2 regions of the Arthrobacter sp. D3-16 genome follow, and region 2 is predicted to be linked to the other one. Evidence: predicted binding sites of a transcription regulator. Region 2 holds the regulator's gene; the other holds the start of a gene.

Region 1 (8,176 bases), 680 kb from region 2:
TGGGTCTCGTTGTCCATCACGCGGGTCCCGATGAGCCGTTCGTGAGCCGGTGCCAGCACGCGGTCATGCATCGACTTCTTCAACGCGAAGGACTGGGTGTCCAGGGCGGTGAACCGGCTGGTGCGGTAGTAGATGGCGAGCCCGAGCCGGTTTCCCTTGGTGACGTCCGCGAGGTGCAGCGGGCCAAGGGTCTCCGGGAGGTCGCTGGAATCTACCTCCTGGAGGCAGAGCGCATCAATATCGTGGTTCCGGGCCAGGGCAAGGAGTTCGCCGCTTGCCTTGTGCTTGCGGAGGTTGTAACTGATGACGCGCATGGAACACCTCTTCCGAGGGTTGCTGACAGGACCAGTTCCTGAGTCTACCCAGAGGACAGCCCCCAGGCTTCAACATTTCTCCGCGTCGGATGGCGGCTCCTGGCGGCGGTCCAGGAGCAAAACGATAGAGTTATTGGCAATTCACTGACTTCTCCTTCGAAGGGCACCCGTTGACTGTTGATCTGCCTGAACTGGCTGAGGGAAACTTCTATTACCGGTCTCTGGGTGATGGCCGTTTCCGCTCCACCATCCACGCCCAGGGCGCCTGGAACGTGCACGAGCAGCACATGGCGCCGGCCTCCGGGCTGATGGCCGACAGCCTCGAACGGCACCAGCCGCGGCCGGACATGCGGATGGCCCGGCTCAGCTTCGAGATCCTGGGCCTGATCCCCGGCGGCGAATTCCACATTGAGACCACCATGCTGCGGCCGGGCAGGACCATCGAACTGCTCCAGGCCGAACTGGTTGCAGCCGGGCGCACAGCGATCCGTGCCACCGCCTGGCGGCTGGTCACCAGTGATACTTCCGAGGTGGCCGCGGTGGAAGACGCCGCCATTCCCGGGCCCGACGAATGCAAGCCCTACGACGGAGCGTCAGTATGGCCGGGCGGCTATATCCGCTCCCTTGAAATGCGCGTCGCGGAAGGGCACCGGCCGGGAGCCGGCAAGGTATGGCTGCGCACTGACCATCCCCTCACAGACCGCGAAGACAGCGGCGACCTCGCGCGGCTGATGGGGCTGGTGGACACCGCCAACGGCATCGCTGCCCGGGTACCCCCTGGCAAGGACAGCTACGCATTCCCCAACCTGGATCTGCAGATCCATATGTACCGCCGCCCCGAAGGGGAATGGCTGGGGCTGGACAACGCCGTCTCGTTCGGCCTGGACGGCATCGGCCTCACCTCAACGGTGCTGCACGACCTCAAGGGCCCCTTCGGCCGGGCGGAGCAGATCCTGACCGTGCGCAGGACATAAGGCGGCACCGGCGTGACTCCAGGGGGACGTTATTCCGGCCCGGGCCGGGTCAGCTCCGGCCTTGGAAGACAAGCCATCCGGCGAGGGTGGACAACCCCGTCAGCGCGGCGCCCCAGAGCATGTCCACCACAATCAGCTGCAACGGCCACATCTTAAGCGTGGCCGCATTGGTCAGGTCATAGGTAGCGTACGCGAAGGCGCCCAGTGCCGCGCCGTAGCCCAGCGCCGTGAGCCAGCTGCCGCCGTCGAGCGCGGGCCGGAGGGCAAAGAAGACAATTCCGGCGATGTAAATGACGTAGAAGGCAACCGCGTACCCTAGGTGTGGCTTGTCCGCCAGCAGATCACCGATGTGGCTCCGGTAGAACGGGTTCATCAGCTTGAGCCAAACGGCGTCAATGACTGCGAACGCGGCGGCAACAACAAGGAATTGCAAGATGACCATAGGGGAGCTTAGCAACATGCACCAGGCCGGACCGGGACCCCGCACGCTTACGGTAGTGCGGCAGGAGGCATCGCTCGGCGCAGCCCGGGACCTGGAGTTTGGCCTGGAGCTCCTGGCCAAGGCAAGGGCGGGGGATATCGGCCCCACGCTTCGGCTGTACCGCCCCGCCCCCACGGTGGCGTTCGGCCAGCGGGACACCCGGCTGCCGGGTTTCGAAGCAGCGGCACAAGCCTGCCGCGACAACGGTTTTGAGCCGCTGGTCCGCAGGGCGGGAGGGCGCGCCGCGGCCTACCACCAGGGAACCCTCGTGGTGGACCACATTGAACCGGACGCAGATGCCATTGCAGGATCGAAAAGCCGGTTCGGATACTTTGGTGAGCTGTTCGCCGAAACGCTGCACAGCGTAGGAGTGCAGGCTGCCGTGGGGGAGATCCCGGGTGAGTACTGCCCGGGGGAATACAGCGTGCACGGCACGGATCCGGCGGCCGGTTCCCGTATCAAGCTGGTGGGCACCGCCCAGCGTGTGGTTGCCGGAGGCTGGCTTTTCAGCTCCGTCATCGTGGTGGAAAACTCCGCCCCCATCCGCAAGGTCCTCACGGACAGTTACGCAGCCCTGGGCCTGGAGTGGGACCCAGCGACGGCGGGAGCCGTTGACGATCTTGTGCCGGGCGTGGACGTGGCGGCCGTGGAGGATGCGCTGCTGGCCACGTATGCGGGCCACGCCAGACTCACGAGCGCTGCCTTCAGCAGCCTGGGGGCTTGACCGTCCGGTGGTCTAGGGGCACATACGGAAACGGGACCAGCACCGGAGTGCTGGTCCCGTTGTGACTGACATAAGCCGCAGAGGGCGGGCGCTTGGGCGGGGCCCGGCCTGGCTTGCTGGCTACGCTGCGAGGCGGGTCTTGACCTCGGCAGCTGAAGGGTTGGTAGCCGCGGTGCCGTCCGGGAACAGGACCGTGGGCACGGTGCGGTTGCCGCCGTTGAGCTGCTCCACCAGTTCTGCGGTGCCGTCCACTTCCTCGATGTTGATCTCGGTGTAGCCGATGCCCTGCGCGTCCAGCTGCTTCTTCAGCCGGTTGCAGTAGCCGCACCAGGTGGTGGAAAACATGGTGATGGTGCCGGTCTCGGGGGTGAAGTCCACGGATTTCTCCTACGTGTCGCTGACGGGTTCATTCCTGACAACGGTAGCGTGCAGCCCGCTATTCCCAGCAACTGCGCTCCGTGGCCGCCCCCGGATGACAGCTCCTGCCGCCGATGGCATGCTGGAGCCATGTGTGGACGCTATGTGATGGCACGTGCCGTGGGGGACCTCCTGGCTGAGTTCGACGCCGAGCTAGAGGAGGAGGTGGCGATCCCGCCGTCGTGGAATGTTGCACCGACTGATGACGTTCCCATCGTCCTGGAGCGGCTGATCGATGACGGCCCGGAGCGCAAGCAGGTGCGCCAGCTGCACGTGGCGCGGTGGGGACTGGTCCCTTCCTGGGCCAAGGACCCGGGTATCGGTTCCCGGATGATCAACGCCCGGAGCGAATCAGTGCTGGAAAAGCCCGCGTTCCGGAAGGCCGTCCAGTCACGCCGGTGCGCTGTGCCCGCAGATGGCTACTACGAATGGAAGCAGGGTCCCGGGAAAGGGAAGCAGCCCTATTACGTGCATCCGGGGGAGGGCGGCGGCCTGGTTTTTGCCGGGCTCTATGAGTGGTGGAAGGACCCGGCCTGGCCGGCGGGGGAGCCCGGCGGCTGGATGCTCTCCACGTCAATCCTGACTGCTGACACTCCGCCGCCCGGCAGCGAATCAACCGTCTTCGGCAAACTGACGGCGCTGCATGACCGTGTGCCGCTGCCGATGGACAAGTCCACCATGCAGGCCTGGCTCGACCCGGAGGTAGACGACGCCGCCGGACTGGTGGACCTGGTGCGGTCCGGCGTCAAGGACGTGGCCTCGGACTGGCACGTGGATTCGGTAGGCAAGGAAGTGGGCAACGTCCGCAACAACGGCCCTGACCTGATCCGCCCGGTGGAGGCCCTTTTCTAAGCCGCCACCCAAGCAGCCCTGGGTGGCGGGCCGCCGGGCTAAACGGTGACCGACCCGGCGTCGTCCACTGTCCACGTCGGGTTGTACGCCACTTCCCAGCGGAAGCCGTCCGGATCTGCAAAGTAGCCGCTGTAGCCGCCCCAGGGCTGGGTGATGGGCTCGGCGATGATGTCCGCTCCCGCAGCGGCGGCTTCTGCCATGACCCGGTCCACGTCTTCTGTGCTGGGGAGGTTGTGGCTGAGCGTGATGCAGGGGACGGGGCCCGGAGCGCTGACACCGGCGTCAGCCTGCATCTGGCGGACGTCCCACAGGGACAGCACCAGGCCGTGGTTCACCTGGATGAACACCACGTCCCCCGGAAATTCCCGGTGCACGGGCCAGCCAAGGCCGTCTACATAGAAGGAACGGGACGCCGGGACGCTGCGGACGCCCAGTGAAATGAAGTCGACTCTGGGTTGCATGGTTCGATACTGTCAGAGGATGGCAACAATTCAAGGGAACGATAGGGACGCCCTGGCCGACAAGGAACAGCTCGCTGCCGTCCGGGTTGCCGTTGACGAGGTGGATGACCAGATTGTCACCCTCATTGCCCGCAGGGAGCGGCTGATCCGGATCGCCGGAACCCTCAAGGGCGACGACGCCGAGGTCCGCGCGCCCGGCCGCGTGGAGCGGGTCATCGAGCACGTCCGCTCCGCCGCTGAGAAGAAGGCCATAGACCCGGACATCGTCGAGTCCACCTACCGGGCCATGATTTCGGGCTTCATCGAACTCGAACTCCGGGTCCACAAAGAGAACAGCTGAGCTGTTTCAGCCCAGCTGTTACAGGTTCTCCTCAACCGGAACACCGGATTGGAATTCCCGGCCGTCCGCTTCGCTGAAGCCGGTCATCACATGTCCTTTGCCGAGCCCATTAATGGCCGCGAGCGGGAAATGGCCGGTGATGGTGTTCCCTGAGTGGGTCACGCCGGAAAGATCGTAGTTCTCCTCCGTGCTCTGTTCATGGTTGAACGAGAAGAAGGCGATTGCCTCCCCGTTCATGAATTCAATGCCCAGCCGCCGCTGGGAAGAGTAATCCGGGCTGGCAGCCACAAGCCCCACCACATAGGCACCGGAACCGGGAATGTTGCCGTCGATATCGAAGGTTGCCACAAGTGTGGAGTCCTGGGCTTTGATGCTGACCTGTTTGAGGAGTGCGTCATGGGTGCTCATGGACCCATCCTGCTCCCTGCCGATCGCTCCGTCCACCCCCGCCTAGGATTTGTGCCGCCCCTGGCTTAGACTGGAAGTATTCGAACACATATTCGAATACTTCTTTGTTTCTTTGTCTTGTCAGGAGGTGCCCATGGCGATGTTCAGCGAATCCGTGGATGTGGCCTGCAACCCTGACGGCCAGCCTGTGAGCCTTCAATGGGCAGGACGGTCCTATTCCGTGTGCGCTGAACCGGTGCGCTGGTACGAACGCCGGCAGTGGTGGGCGGAAGAAAGCCGGGCCCCGCTGGGAAGCGGGCCCGGGCTTGTTGACCACGAAATCTGGCGGGTCCAGGTACTGCCGTCCGCTGCAGGTTCGGGTACGGCCAAGGAACAGGACGAGGCGCTCACCCTTGACCTCACCCGCCATATCCGCAGCGGCCGTTGGCGGCTCCTGCGCATCCACGATGCACTCCGTCCACGAACAGCATGAGCTTCACCCATCTCCACGTCTCCACCGCATTCAGTGCCCACTATGGGGTGTCATGGCCTGAGGAACTGGCGCAGGCTGCTGCTGCTGACGGAGCAACCGCACTGGCCTGCACTGACCGTGACGGCCTGTACGGAACCATCAAGCACCTCAAAGCGTGCATGGATGCTGGAATTGATCCCATTGTCGGGGTGGACCTGGCGGTGTATGACGACGACGGCGATCACCGCACCCAACTGGCTGGCCACGTGGTAGTGCTCGCCCGTGGCAACAACAACGGGGCTGGCTACCGTGCCTTGTGCCGGCTGGTCTCCGATGCCCATGCCCGCACCTCGGGAAAGGCCGGGGGAGCCATTCCGGTAGCTGTCACCAGGGCGGAGCTTGCCTCCCGCACCCTGGACCCCCAGACCCTCAAGCCAGTGCTGATGGTGCTCATAGGGCCGGACTCCGACGTCGGGCGTGCCATGGGCGGCCGCCGTTACCTGCGCCCGCGGACCCTTTTCAAGCAATGGCTCGATGCCATGCCCCGCGGAACAGTGGTTGCCGAGATCGTTTCCCAGCTCAGCGCACCTGGGGCGCCCCTGAGCACCTCCCATGCAGTCCGGATGCTCAAGCTCGCAGCGGAGCACAACGTTCCGGCAATCCTCAGCAACGCAGTCAGGTACTGTGCGGAGGACGGAGCCGCCACCGCTGATGTTCTGGACTCGGCACGGACCCTGAAATCGCTGCCGGAACTGGCCCAGGAACCACTGTTGCAGCCCAACGGCCAGGGCTGGCTGAAGTCCACTGCCCAGATGCTGCAACTGGGCAAGGAAATCATTGCCGCAGCGGGTTACGGTGCACAGGACCTCAAACAGCTCATGGCACAAACCGAGGCGCTCGCCGATCTCTGCAGGATGGACCCCGAAGCCGACATGGGCTGGAAGCAGCCAGTGGTGCCGGAGGCTTCGGTCATCGGAATCAACCAGGATCCGCACGTTGAACTGGTGCAGCGCTGCGAGGCTGGAATAGGGCGCCGGTTCCCGGGAATCCATGGCAGCCGGGAAAAGGAAATGCGGCACCGCCTTGACCATGAACTGGGGATCATCCAGAACCTTGGTTTTTCCTCCTACTTCCTCACCGTCGCCGAAGTCTCACGCATGATCCAGGACATGGGGGTAAGGGCGGCTGCCAGAGGGTCGGGAGCTTCAAGCCTGGTGAATTACCTGATTGATGTCAGCCAGGTGAACCCCCTGCAGCATGACCTGATTTTCGAGCGCTTCCTGTCCCGTGACCGCGCCACCCTGCCGGATATTGATATCGACGTCGAAAGCGCCGAACGGCACAACGTCTACCGCAGGATCTTCGAGCGCTTCGGCGCGGAGCGGGTCACGCTGATGAGCATGCAGAACGGCTACCGGGCAAGAGGCGCAGTGAGGGATGCCGGCATGGCATTGGGCATGGATGACAGCGACGTGGGTGACATCGCCAAACAGCTGTGGCGGTTTTCAGCGCGGAAGTTCCGCGAGGCCCTGCAGGAAAAGCCGGAATTGAGGGAGTTTGCCGGCCGGGTGGAGCAAAGGGACACCCACGGCAACCAGCAGCTGGACCTGCTGGTGGACCTGACCGAACGGCTTGACCGGCTGCCGCGGCATATATCAATGCATCCCTGCGGTGTGATCCTGGGCGACGCAACCCTGCTGGACCGTACTCCGGTCCAACCCAGCGGACTGGGACTGCCCATGAGCCAGTTCGACAAACACGACATGGACCCCATGGGCATGCTCAAGCTTGATGTCCTGGGCGTCAGGATGCAAAGCGCCATGGCGTTTGCGGTCCGGGAAATCATCCGGATCCATCCCTCGAAAGAGGAAGTGGTGGCCGCAGGGGGCCATCCTGCCGGGCAGGACGGATCCGGCCCGGATTACATTGCAGAAAACGGACACATAGACCTCAACGCCATCCCCCTGGATGATGAACCCACCTTTGAACTCATCCGGAGCACCCACACCCTGGGCTGCTTCCAGATCGAATCGCCCGGGCAGCGCGAGCTGATCGGCAAGATGGTGCCGCGGGAGTTCAATGACCTCATCATCGACATCTCACTTTTCCGCCCCGGTCCCATGAAATCGGACATGGTCCGGCCCTTCCTGGAACACCGGCACGGTTTCGCGCCCGAGGTCTACCCCCACCCGGACCTGAAACCCGTCCTGGCGGAAACCCATGGGGTGACCGTTTTTCATGAGCAGATCCTGAAAACGTTCAATGTGATGACCGGCTGTGGCCTGGCCCGGGCAGACGAATTCCGGCGTGCCCTGGGCAATGAAGTGCTGGAGTTGAGCGTTGAGGAGTACTTCCGCAGGGAGGCCCGGAAGAAAGGCTATTCCCCGGAGGTTGTGGACAACGTCTGGGGGACCCTGAAGGCCTTTGGCAGCTTCGGCTTCTGCAAAGCCCACGGGGCCGCTTTCGCCGTGCCCACCTACCAGTCGGCCTGGCTGAAGGCACACCATCCCGAAGCCTTCCTCGCCGGACTCTGGGAACACGATCCCGGCATGTATCCCAAAAGACTGCTGGTTGCCGAAGCCAGGAGGCTTGGCATTCCCATCCTTCCCCTGGATATCAACTGCAGTAAGGGGGAGTACCGGGTGGAGCGTGTCCGGCAGGGGCCGGATGCGGGAAAGCTGGGAATCAGGCTGAGCCTGAACGGTATCTACGGGCTGTCCGCCACAGAATTGAAGAGGATTGTGGCAGGCCAGC
Region 2 (8,176 bases):
GCGGCGGGTTTAAGCCCCATCCGGGTCAGTTCAGTCACGATGCGGTCGCGCTGCTTCTTGATGTCTTCAACATCGGCCATCAGCGCCTCACGGTGCTGGAGTGCTGCGAGGGCAGTCGCCTGGGTAATGGCCGACAAGTGGTACGGCAGGCGCACCAGGCGCAGTGCATCCGTGACCTCCGGAGCGGCCGCCATGTAACCGAGCCGCGCTCCGGCCAGCGCAAAGGCCTTGCTCATGGTCCGAGAGACGATCAGCCGCTCCCTGCCCGGCAGGAGGGTCAGGGCGCTGGGCGTTCCGTCGTGTGCGAACTCGTGGTAAGCCTCATCAACGATAACGATTGTCTGGCTTGCTTCGCCGGCCTCATACACAGCTTCCACCACGTCGAGCCCCAGGCCGGTTCCGGTGGGGTTGTTCGGCGAGCAGAGAAAAACGATGTTGGGCTGCAGCTCCTTCACCTGGAGCGCCGCGGACTCTGCACTGAGGCCGTAGCCGTCGGCCCGTTCGCCCACGATGTACTCGGTGTCCGTGCCGCTGGCCAGCAACGGGTACATGGAGTACGTGGGCGGGAAGCCGAGCGCCGTACGGCCAGGGCCGCCGAATGCCTGGAGAATCTGCTGGAGGACTTCGTTGGAGCCGTTGGCCGCCCAGACATTCGACTCATCCAGCCCGTGCCCCAGGTATTCCGCCAAGGCCTTCCGCAGCTCACTGAACTCCCTGTCCGGGTAGCGGTTGAGTCCGGCGGCAGCCTCTGTTACTGCTGCGCTGATGGCGGCCCGCACGTCCTCCGGGACCCCATGGGTGTTCTCGTTGACATTGAGGAGGATGGGAACATCCAGCTGGGGCGCCCCGTAAGGGGTTAGCCCACGGAGGTTGCTGCGGAGGGGTAGCCGGTTCAGGCGCTCTAGCTGGTCATTCACCTGAACAGTTTAGTGCCCGTGCCGGGCACCAGAAAATGTGACGGCTTCCTGTTCGCGCTCAGCGTGCCCCTGCAGCGAAGCCCGTCCAAGGGCTCTCCCGCTGCCATTGGTGCCAGCTTTCCGGGCGACGCTTCCAGCCGCAGGGCGACGTTTCCGGCGGGCATCATCAAGCTACCGGGTGGGGACGAACAGCTGCTGCCCCGGGAGGACCGCCCCGGGGGCCAGATTGTTGAGCTGCACGATGTCAGCGACTACGTCCCGCGCGTCCCGCTCCGGTGCAACGCTTCCAGCAATGGCCCAGAGGGACTCACCCGGCTGCACAGTGACGGTGATGGTCGGTGTCACAGCCAGGTCCGCCGCAGAGTCCGAGGCCTTAGCGGGCGAGTTGAAGAAGCCTGCCAGGGAGAGCAGCAGGGCGGCCAGCAGCACCAGGGGCATTCCGATCAGGACGATCTTTCCGCGCCGTGTGAGGCGCAGGGGCGGAAGCGGTGCAGGACGAACAGTGTGCGGCTTGTCCCGCGCCGGCATGAGGTGATGCACCGGGATTGAATCCTGCGAAGCAGATGTAGCTGACATGAATTAGCCCTCCTGGACCTTTACTGTGCTGCCCGATGTTCCGCTCGGCACCCGCCTTACCCTCGACCCTTGGTCCGGATCTTCGAATGGCTACGCTCCGAATAGAACACATGTTCGAACTTTGCTTCTCCTGTTTTAGCACCTATTAACGAATAATGTCGAGACTCGCTAGAACAAATGTTTGAAAAAGCAATGTGGCTGGCCTAACTTTGAAGACAGGAACTACCACCTCGACAGTTGATCAGCAGGGTCTGACAATGGCGGCGTGAACTTCAGGTCCGGGCCAAAAAGTGTCCGGGGCAACCGAAAGGCATTGGCGAATATGGCAGCACCAGCCGCCGGGGGAAGGGCAACCTCCCAACCGAAGAAGACCGCCAAAGGCCTGACGCCGCGGCAGAAGAAAATTCTGGAAACCATCCAGCGCTCGGTGAATGACAACGGTTATCCGCCGTCAATGCGGGAAATCGGGGACACGGTCGGCCTTGCGAGCCTTTCCAGCGTCACGCACCAGCTTTCGCAGCTGGAGAAGCTGGGCTACCTCCGGCGTGACCCGAAGCGGCCGCGCGCCATGGAGGTGTTGATGCCCTTGACCCTGGACGGTGGTTCGTCCAAGCAGGCAGCTGAACCTGCTGCGCTCCTGCCTGCCGGCACCGGCAGTGTCACCGCGCTTCCCACGGCTATGGACACTGCCATGGTTCCCCTCGTGGGCCGGATCGCTGCCGGCGGACCGATCCTGGCGGACCAGGTAGTGGAGGACGTCCTCGCGCTCCCCCGCCAGCTGGTGGGACAGGGGGAACTCTTTATGCTCAAGGTTGCCGGCGATTCCATGGTGGACGCCGCCATCTGCGATGGTGACTGGGTGGTGGTCCGGCGCCAGGCGGACGCGGCCAACGGAGACATCGTCGCAGCACTGCTGGACGACGAAGCCACAGTGAAAACCTTCCGCCAGCGCGATGGCCACACCTGGCTGCTGCCGCAGAACACGCAGTACGAGCCCATCCTGGGCGACCATGCCACCATCATGGGCAAGGTCGTTTCGGTGCTGCGCTCGCTCTAGCTTTTCAGGCGTTCTCCCTGACCAGCCGTTCCAGCGCTGCGATGGCTGTCTTCCTGTCCGTGGTGGACCAGAACGGCGGCAGCGCGCCCCGGAGGAATCCTGCGTACCGCTCGGTGGCCAGCCTGGAGTCGAGGACTGCCACCACACCTTTGTCCCCCGTTGACCGGATGAGCCGTCCTGCTCCCTGCGCGAGCCGGATGGCGGCGTGGGTGGCCGAAACGGACATAAAGCCGTTGCCTCCGGCCTGCGCCACCGCCCGGGACCGCGCGGTCATCAGCGGATCATCGGGCCGGGGGAAGGGAATCCGGTCGATGACCACGAGGCGGCATGACCCGCCGGGAACATCCACGCCCTGCCACAGCGACATGGTGCCGAACAGGCAGGTATCGGGTTCGTCGGCAAACTGCTTTACCAGTGCCGTCATGGTGGAGTCGCCCTGGCACAGGATGGTCATGTCCAGCTTCGGCCGCAGCGCGTCGGCCGCTTCTTCTGCCGCCCGCCGGGACGAAAACAGGCAGAGCGCACCACCGTTGGAAGCCCGGATCAGGGCCTCCAGCTCGGCCAGTGCTTCAGGAGACGCCCCCCGGCCGGGCTTGGGCAGGTGCCCCGCCACGTACAGGATTCCCTGCTTCGGGTAGTCAAAGGGCGAGCCGACGTCAATACCGGTCCAGCCCGGTGCGCCCTCGCCCACCAGCCCCAGGCCGCCCGCTGCGGGCTCGAAGGCGGATCCGATGGCCAGGGTAGCGGAGGTCAGGACAACTGTGTGCCCCGCGAACAATCCCTCCCGCAGTCGTCCAGCGACGGAGAGCGGGGCAATATTGATCAGCGCGGGCGCGGTCTCGTCCGGCTGGGAATATCCCTGCTGGGGGTCAAAGGAGCTGGCGCGGGAAAACCACACCACTTCCCGGTTCTCCCGGGCGGCAAGGAGCCGTTCGCACAGTTCCAGGATGAGCATCAGCCGGGAGCGCGCAAGCTGCCGCCCGCCGTCGGCCGTTGTGCTGCTGTCCCCCTTGGAGTCGGACAAAGCAGCCCGGCAGGCCTCGCGCAGCTGGTCCACACAGTCCAGCTGTTCATCGTTCAGTCCATTGGGGAGCAGCCCGTTGGGAACCCCGGCCAGGGCCACCTCAAGATTTGCGGCGGCCGCGTTGAGTGCATCCACCGTGATGGCCGTGTGCTTGCGGGCACCGGCGGCAGCTGCGTGGACCATGGCCACCGACAGCTGCCCCGAGACGGCGCCCGTGACCCTGTCCTGGAGCTCGTGGGCCTCATCAACCACTACGACGTCGTATTCGGGCAGCACCGCCAGTCCTTCAAAAGCGCTGACGGCAAGCATTGCATGGTTGGTGACCACAACGTCGGCTTCGGCGGCATCCTGCCGTGCGAGCTCGCTAAAGCACTCCGCGGCCATGGGGCACTTCTGCGCGCCCAGGCATTCCATCGACGTGACGGATACCTGGCGCCAGGCCCGGTCGGTGACGCCGGGCAGGAGCTCATCGCGGTCACCGGTGGTGGTTTTCTCCGCCCACTCCCGCAGGCGCACCACTTCCTTGCCCAGCTGGGAAGCAGGACCCCCCACAGCCGCAGCAAAGTGCGGGACGCTGGTGTCCTCCCCCAGGGAAAACAGCTGGCCCTCCGCCGGCTCCTCGGAGGGAAACCCACCCTCAAGCTTGTGCAGGCAGACGTAATTGGACCGTCCTTTTACCAAGGCCACTTTTACCGGCCGCTCCAGGGCTGGAGTGATGGTCTTCAGGAGGCGCGGAATGTCCCTGCCCACAATCTGTGTCTGCAGGGCGAGCGTTGCAGTGGACACCAGCGCGGGCTTGTCGCTCTCCAGGGCGTGGGCTATCAGGGGTATGAGGTACGCCAATGACTTGCCGGTACCCGTTCCGGCCTGGACCAGCAGGTGGTCGCCGGTTTCGATCGCCCGGGCCACCTGCCGGGCCATTTCATGTTGCCCGCTGCGGCTTTGCCCGCCCATGCCGGCAACGGCCCGGTCGAGCAGCTCGATAACGAACTGCTCGCCGGCCGTGCCTGTGGCTTCGTCAGCCACGAGGTCAGTCATTGCTGATAAATGATTCCAGTTCAGCCGCGAGGCCTTCCCGGACTTTGACAACTGCCCGGGTACCGGCTTCATCGTGGTCGACGCTGATGATCTCGGCGTCGGACTCATGCAGCTTGCTGACCAGGTCCCCGCGGTCATACGGAATCAGCAGCTCGAGCTTGACCGACGGACGCGGAATGGCCTCGCTGATCGCCTGCAGCAGTTCGGGGATGCCTTCCCCCGTGCGGGCCGACACCACCACGTGGCGCGGTTCGCGCTGCTTCAACCGTTCCACCACATAGGGGTCAGCGGCGTCGGCCTTGTTGAGGACAATGATTTCCGGAACCTTGCGGGCGTCCACTTCGCTGAAAACCTTGCGGACTGCAGCGATCTGGCCCTCGGGGTCCGGGTGGGAGACGTCCACGACGTGAAGGATCAGGTCCGAGTCCGCAACCTCCTCGAGGGTGGAGCGGAAGGCCTCCACCAGCTGGGTGGGGAGGGACCGGACAAAACCGACAGTATCTGCCAGCGTGTAACCGAGTCCGTCGGCGGTTTCGGCCTTGCGGACCGTGGGGTCCAGGGTGGCGAACAACGCGTTCTCCACGAGCACCCCGGCGTCGGTCAGGCGGTTCAGCAGCGAGGACTTACCAGCGTTGGTGTACCCGGCAATTGCCACCGAGGGCACCTCATTACGACGGCGATTGGCGCGTTTCGTCTCCCGGGCAGGCTTCATCGCGGCGATCTCGCGCCGCAGCTTGGCCATGCGGGTACGGATCCTTCGGCGGTCCAGTTCGATCTTCGTCTCACCGGGACCACGCGAACCCATGCCGGCCGCTGCGCTGCCCACCTGGCCACCGGCCTGGCGGGACATTGATTCACCCCAGCCGCGGAGGCGCGGCAGGAGGTACTCGAGCTGCGCGAGCTCCACCTGCGCCTTGCCTTCCCGGCTCTTGGCATGCTGGGCGAAGATGTCCAGGATCAGGCCTGTCCGGTCGATGACCTTGACCTTGACGATGTCTTCAAGGCCACGGCGCTGGGACGGCGCCAGCTCGGCGTCGACCACAACGGTGTCGGCACCGGTGGACATCACGATGTCCTTCAGTTCCAGCGCCTTGCCTGACCCGAGGAAGGTGCCCGGATCCGGCTTGTCGCGGCGCTGCACGAGGCCGTCCAGGACCTCCGAACCGGCTGTTTCGGCAAGGGCGGCAAGTTCACGCAGCGAGTTTTCCGCGTCTGCGAGGGTTCCCTCCGACCAGATGCCTGCGAGGACCACGCGTTCCAGCCGAAGCTGGCGGTACTCGACTTCGGTGACGTCTTCCAGTTCCGTGGATAGCCCTGCCGTGCGGCGCAGGGCGCGGCGTTCCTCGAGGTCCTGCTGGTCGCCGTCGTATGTGGAATGTTCTTCATCCAGGCGGGATATGGCCTGGGCCGTGCCCAGCACACCCTTCCCGTCGCCGCGGCTGGCATCGCCTGCCGTGCTGACGCTCTTGGCCGGTACATCCTTGGAGAGAATCCGGTCGATCACGGCCTGGATTTCCTCAGGGCTCATGTCCTGGGCGGCTGGATCGGATCCGGTGTTGGGCTGGCTGGTCATGGTCTCCTTTGAAGATTCGGCAGTTCCAGAATAGTGCCGATTGCTGCTGGTTGGGGAAGTATTCGCGCTGGGCTGACGGCCTGCGGTCATGCAGTTCTCCTGTTTTGTTCGCCGGGCCGGGAAAGCGGCTGGCGGTGGCGGCCCCATCATGTGATGGTGGCGGAAGGGGGAAGGAGCCGGAGAATCGGCGAAAGAGACAGCGGGAGGCTGACTTTCGAGTATTGTCCGGCGTCCGAACCAAGCGCATCTGCGCGGGTCCGGTGCACTGAGCGGAAGGCTTAGATACCTGCGTCGCTGTGGGACATGGCTACGGGACGGGCAGGGCCCGTGCCGGCTACTCGAAGATCAGGAACATGGCTCCAACATTAGCAGAGGGGCAAAGGGCAGGGTTTCACTTTACGCTGCAAGGGGAACTACTCTGGCGAGTTATGGAGTCCGCACACTATTTCAGCGCATCCCCCGCCGGCCCGTTCACCCGGAAGCCGCTCACGGTTGAACTCGCAGGGGAAACGCGCAGGCTGCAGACCTCCACCGGCATCTTCAGCCCGGACGGAATCGACAAGGGAACCGCCGTGCTCCTCGCCGAGGTTCCCGCGCCCTCGCCTACCGGCAACCTGCTGGACATCGGGTGCGGTTGGGGTCCGATTGCGCTCACCATGGCGCTGCGCGCGCCTCACGCGCAGGTCTATGCGGTGGACGTTAATGAACGCTGCATCATTCTCACCAACGAGAACGCGGCTGCGCTGGGGCTGTCCAATGTGGTGGCCAGCACGCCTGACGCTGTGGATCCTGAGGTGCGCTTCGACACCATCTGGTCGAATCCGCCCATCCGGATCGGCAAAGACGAACTGCATTCGCTCCTGCGGCTGTGGCTGCCGCGCCTTGCGCCGGGCGGAACTGCCTGGCTGGTGGTGCAGAAGAACCTGGGTTCGGACTCGCTTCAGCGCTGGCTGTCGGCGGAACTGGATGAGTCCTTCAGCGTGAGCCGGGAATCAACCTCGAAGTCCTTCCGCATCCTGAAGGTCAGGAAAGCGTCCCAGTTGCCACAATAACGGCCGGACCGCTGAGCTCCACGTGTTCGTGGCCGCCGGGGCCGGCGAAAAATTTCACGCCCACCACGCCTCCCGGGACATGCACCTGCCACGTGTCCGGCGCTTCCGCTCCGGCCCAGTGCCTGATGGCCACCGCCGCGGCGCAGGCTCCCGTTCCGCAGGACTGAGTCTCCCCCACCCCACGCTCGTGCACGCGCATGGTGACCGAACCAACGCCTTCCTGCACCAGCGGTTCTGACGGAACCACGAACTCCACGTTGGTGCCGTTGGCGGGTACCGGGTCCACCACGGGTGCGGTAAAGAGGCGGGTCGCTGCGAGTTCGGAGAGCTCGGCGAGGGCTACCACGGTGTGCGGGTTGCCCATACTGATGGACAACGCAGGACGGGGAACTTCCAGTCCGTCGGCTGTCACCAAGGAATCCATAGCTTTGGCGGTAGCCTCACCCGGGAAAATAAACTCCCAGGGGCCCATGTCGACGGCGTACTCCTCACCGGTCCGCACCACCGTCTTGGCCCCGGCGCGGGTGCCGACTGTGAGCGCACCGCCGTCGGGCAGGTTCACCAGGCCCTCGGTGCGGAGGAAGTGGACGAAGACCCGGACGCCGTTGCCGCACATCTCGGACAGTGACCCGTCGCCGTTGCGGTAATCCATGAACCATTCGGCGTCGGGGGCCGCGGCCAGCAGTTCGCGGCCTTCGGGCAGGAGTCGGGACGGAACGGCCCGGATGAGCCCGTCTCCGCCAATTCCGCGGTGGCGGTCACACAGGGCTGCCACCTGTTCGGACCCTATGGTGTGTATCCCCTCCGGGTCGGCAACCAGGACAAAGTCGTTGCCGGTTCCGTGCCCCTTGGAGAAGCGGAGCCCGCCCAACGTGCGGAAGGCGTGCTCTGATGTCTCGGCAAGGGTTGCGTTCATGGTGTCAAGGTTACCGGTCGGGC

Evidence for each region. The regulator LexA, encoded in region 2, represses DNA repair genes until DNA is damaged. The targets are predictions, from matches to a motif close to TCGAACANNTGTTCGA.
Region 1: the regulator LexA is predicted to act here: its motif matches at 5,052-5,067, upstream of M1D32_RS09280 (DUF6504 family protein).

Annotation. Positions count from the first base shown of each region.
Region 1 covers NZ_CP096437.1:1,920,836-1,929,011, forward strand. The annotation lists gene M1D32_RS09235 (endonuclease/exonuclease/phosphatase family protein) at 1-314, opposite strand, end outside; gene M1D32_RS09240 (thioesterase family protein) at 485-1,288, shown strand; gene M1D32_RS09245 (DUF2177 family protein) at 1,338-1,730, opposite strand; gene M1D32_RS09250 (lipoate--protein ligase family protein) at 1,747-2,493, shown strand; gene M1D32_RS09255 (mycoredoxin) at 2,614-2,871, opposite strand; gene M1D32_RS09260 (SOS response-associated peptidase) at 3,019-3,762, shown strand; gene M1D32_RS09265 (VOC family protein) at 3,801-4,223, opposite strand; gene M1D32_RS09270 (chorismate mutase) at 4,243-4,563, shown strand; gene M1D32_RS09275 (hypothetical protein) at 4,582-4,971, opposite strand; gene M1D32_RS09280 (DUF6504 family protein) at 5,105-5,443, shown strand; gene M1D32_RS09285 (DNA polymerase III subunit alpha) at 5,440-8,176, shown strand, end outside.
Region 2 covers NZ_CP096437.1:2,604,997-2,613,172, forward strand. The annotation lists gene M1D32_RS12415 (histidinol-phosphate transaminase) at 1-917, opposite strand, end outside; gene M1D32_RS12420 (LysM peptidoglycan-binding domain-containing protein) at 1,089-1,445, opposite strand; gene lexA (transcriptional repressor LexA) at 1,816-2,550, shown strand; gene M1D32_RS12430 (ATP-dependent DNA helicase) at 2,555-4,612, opposite strand; gene hflX (GTPase HflX) at 4,605-6,185, opposite strand; gene M1D32_RS12440 (class I SAM-dependent methyltransferase) at 6,614-7,237, shown strand; gene dapF (diaminopimelate epimerase) at 7,209-8,153, opposite strand.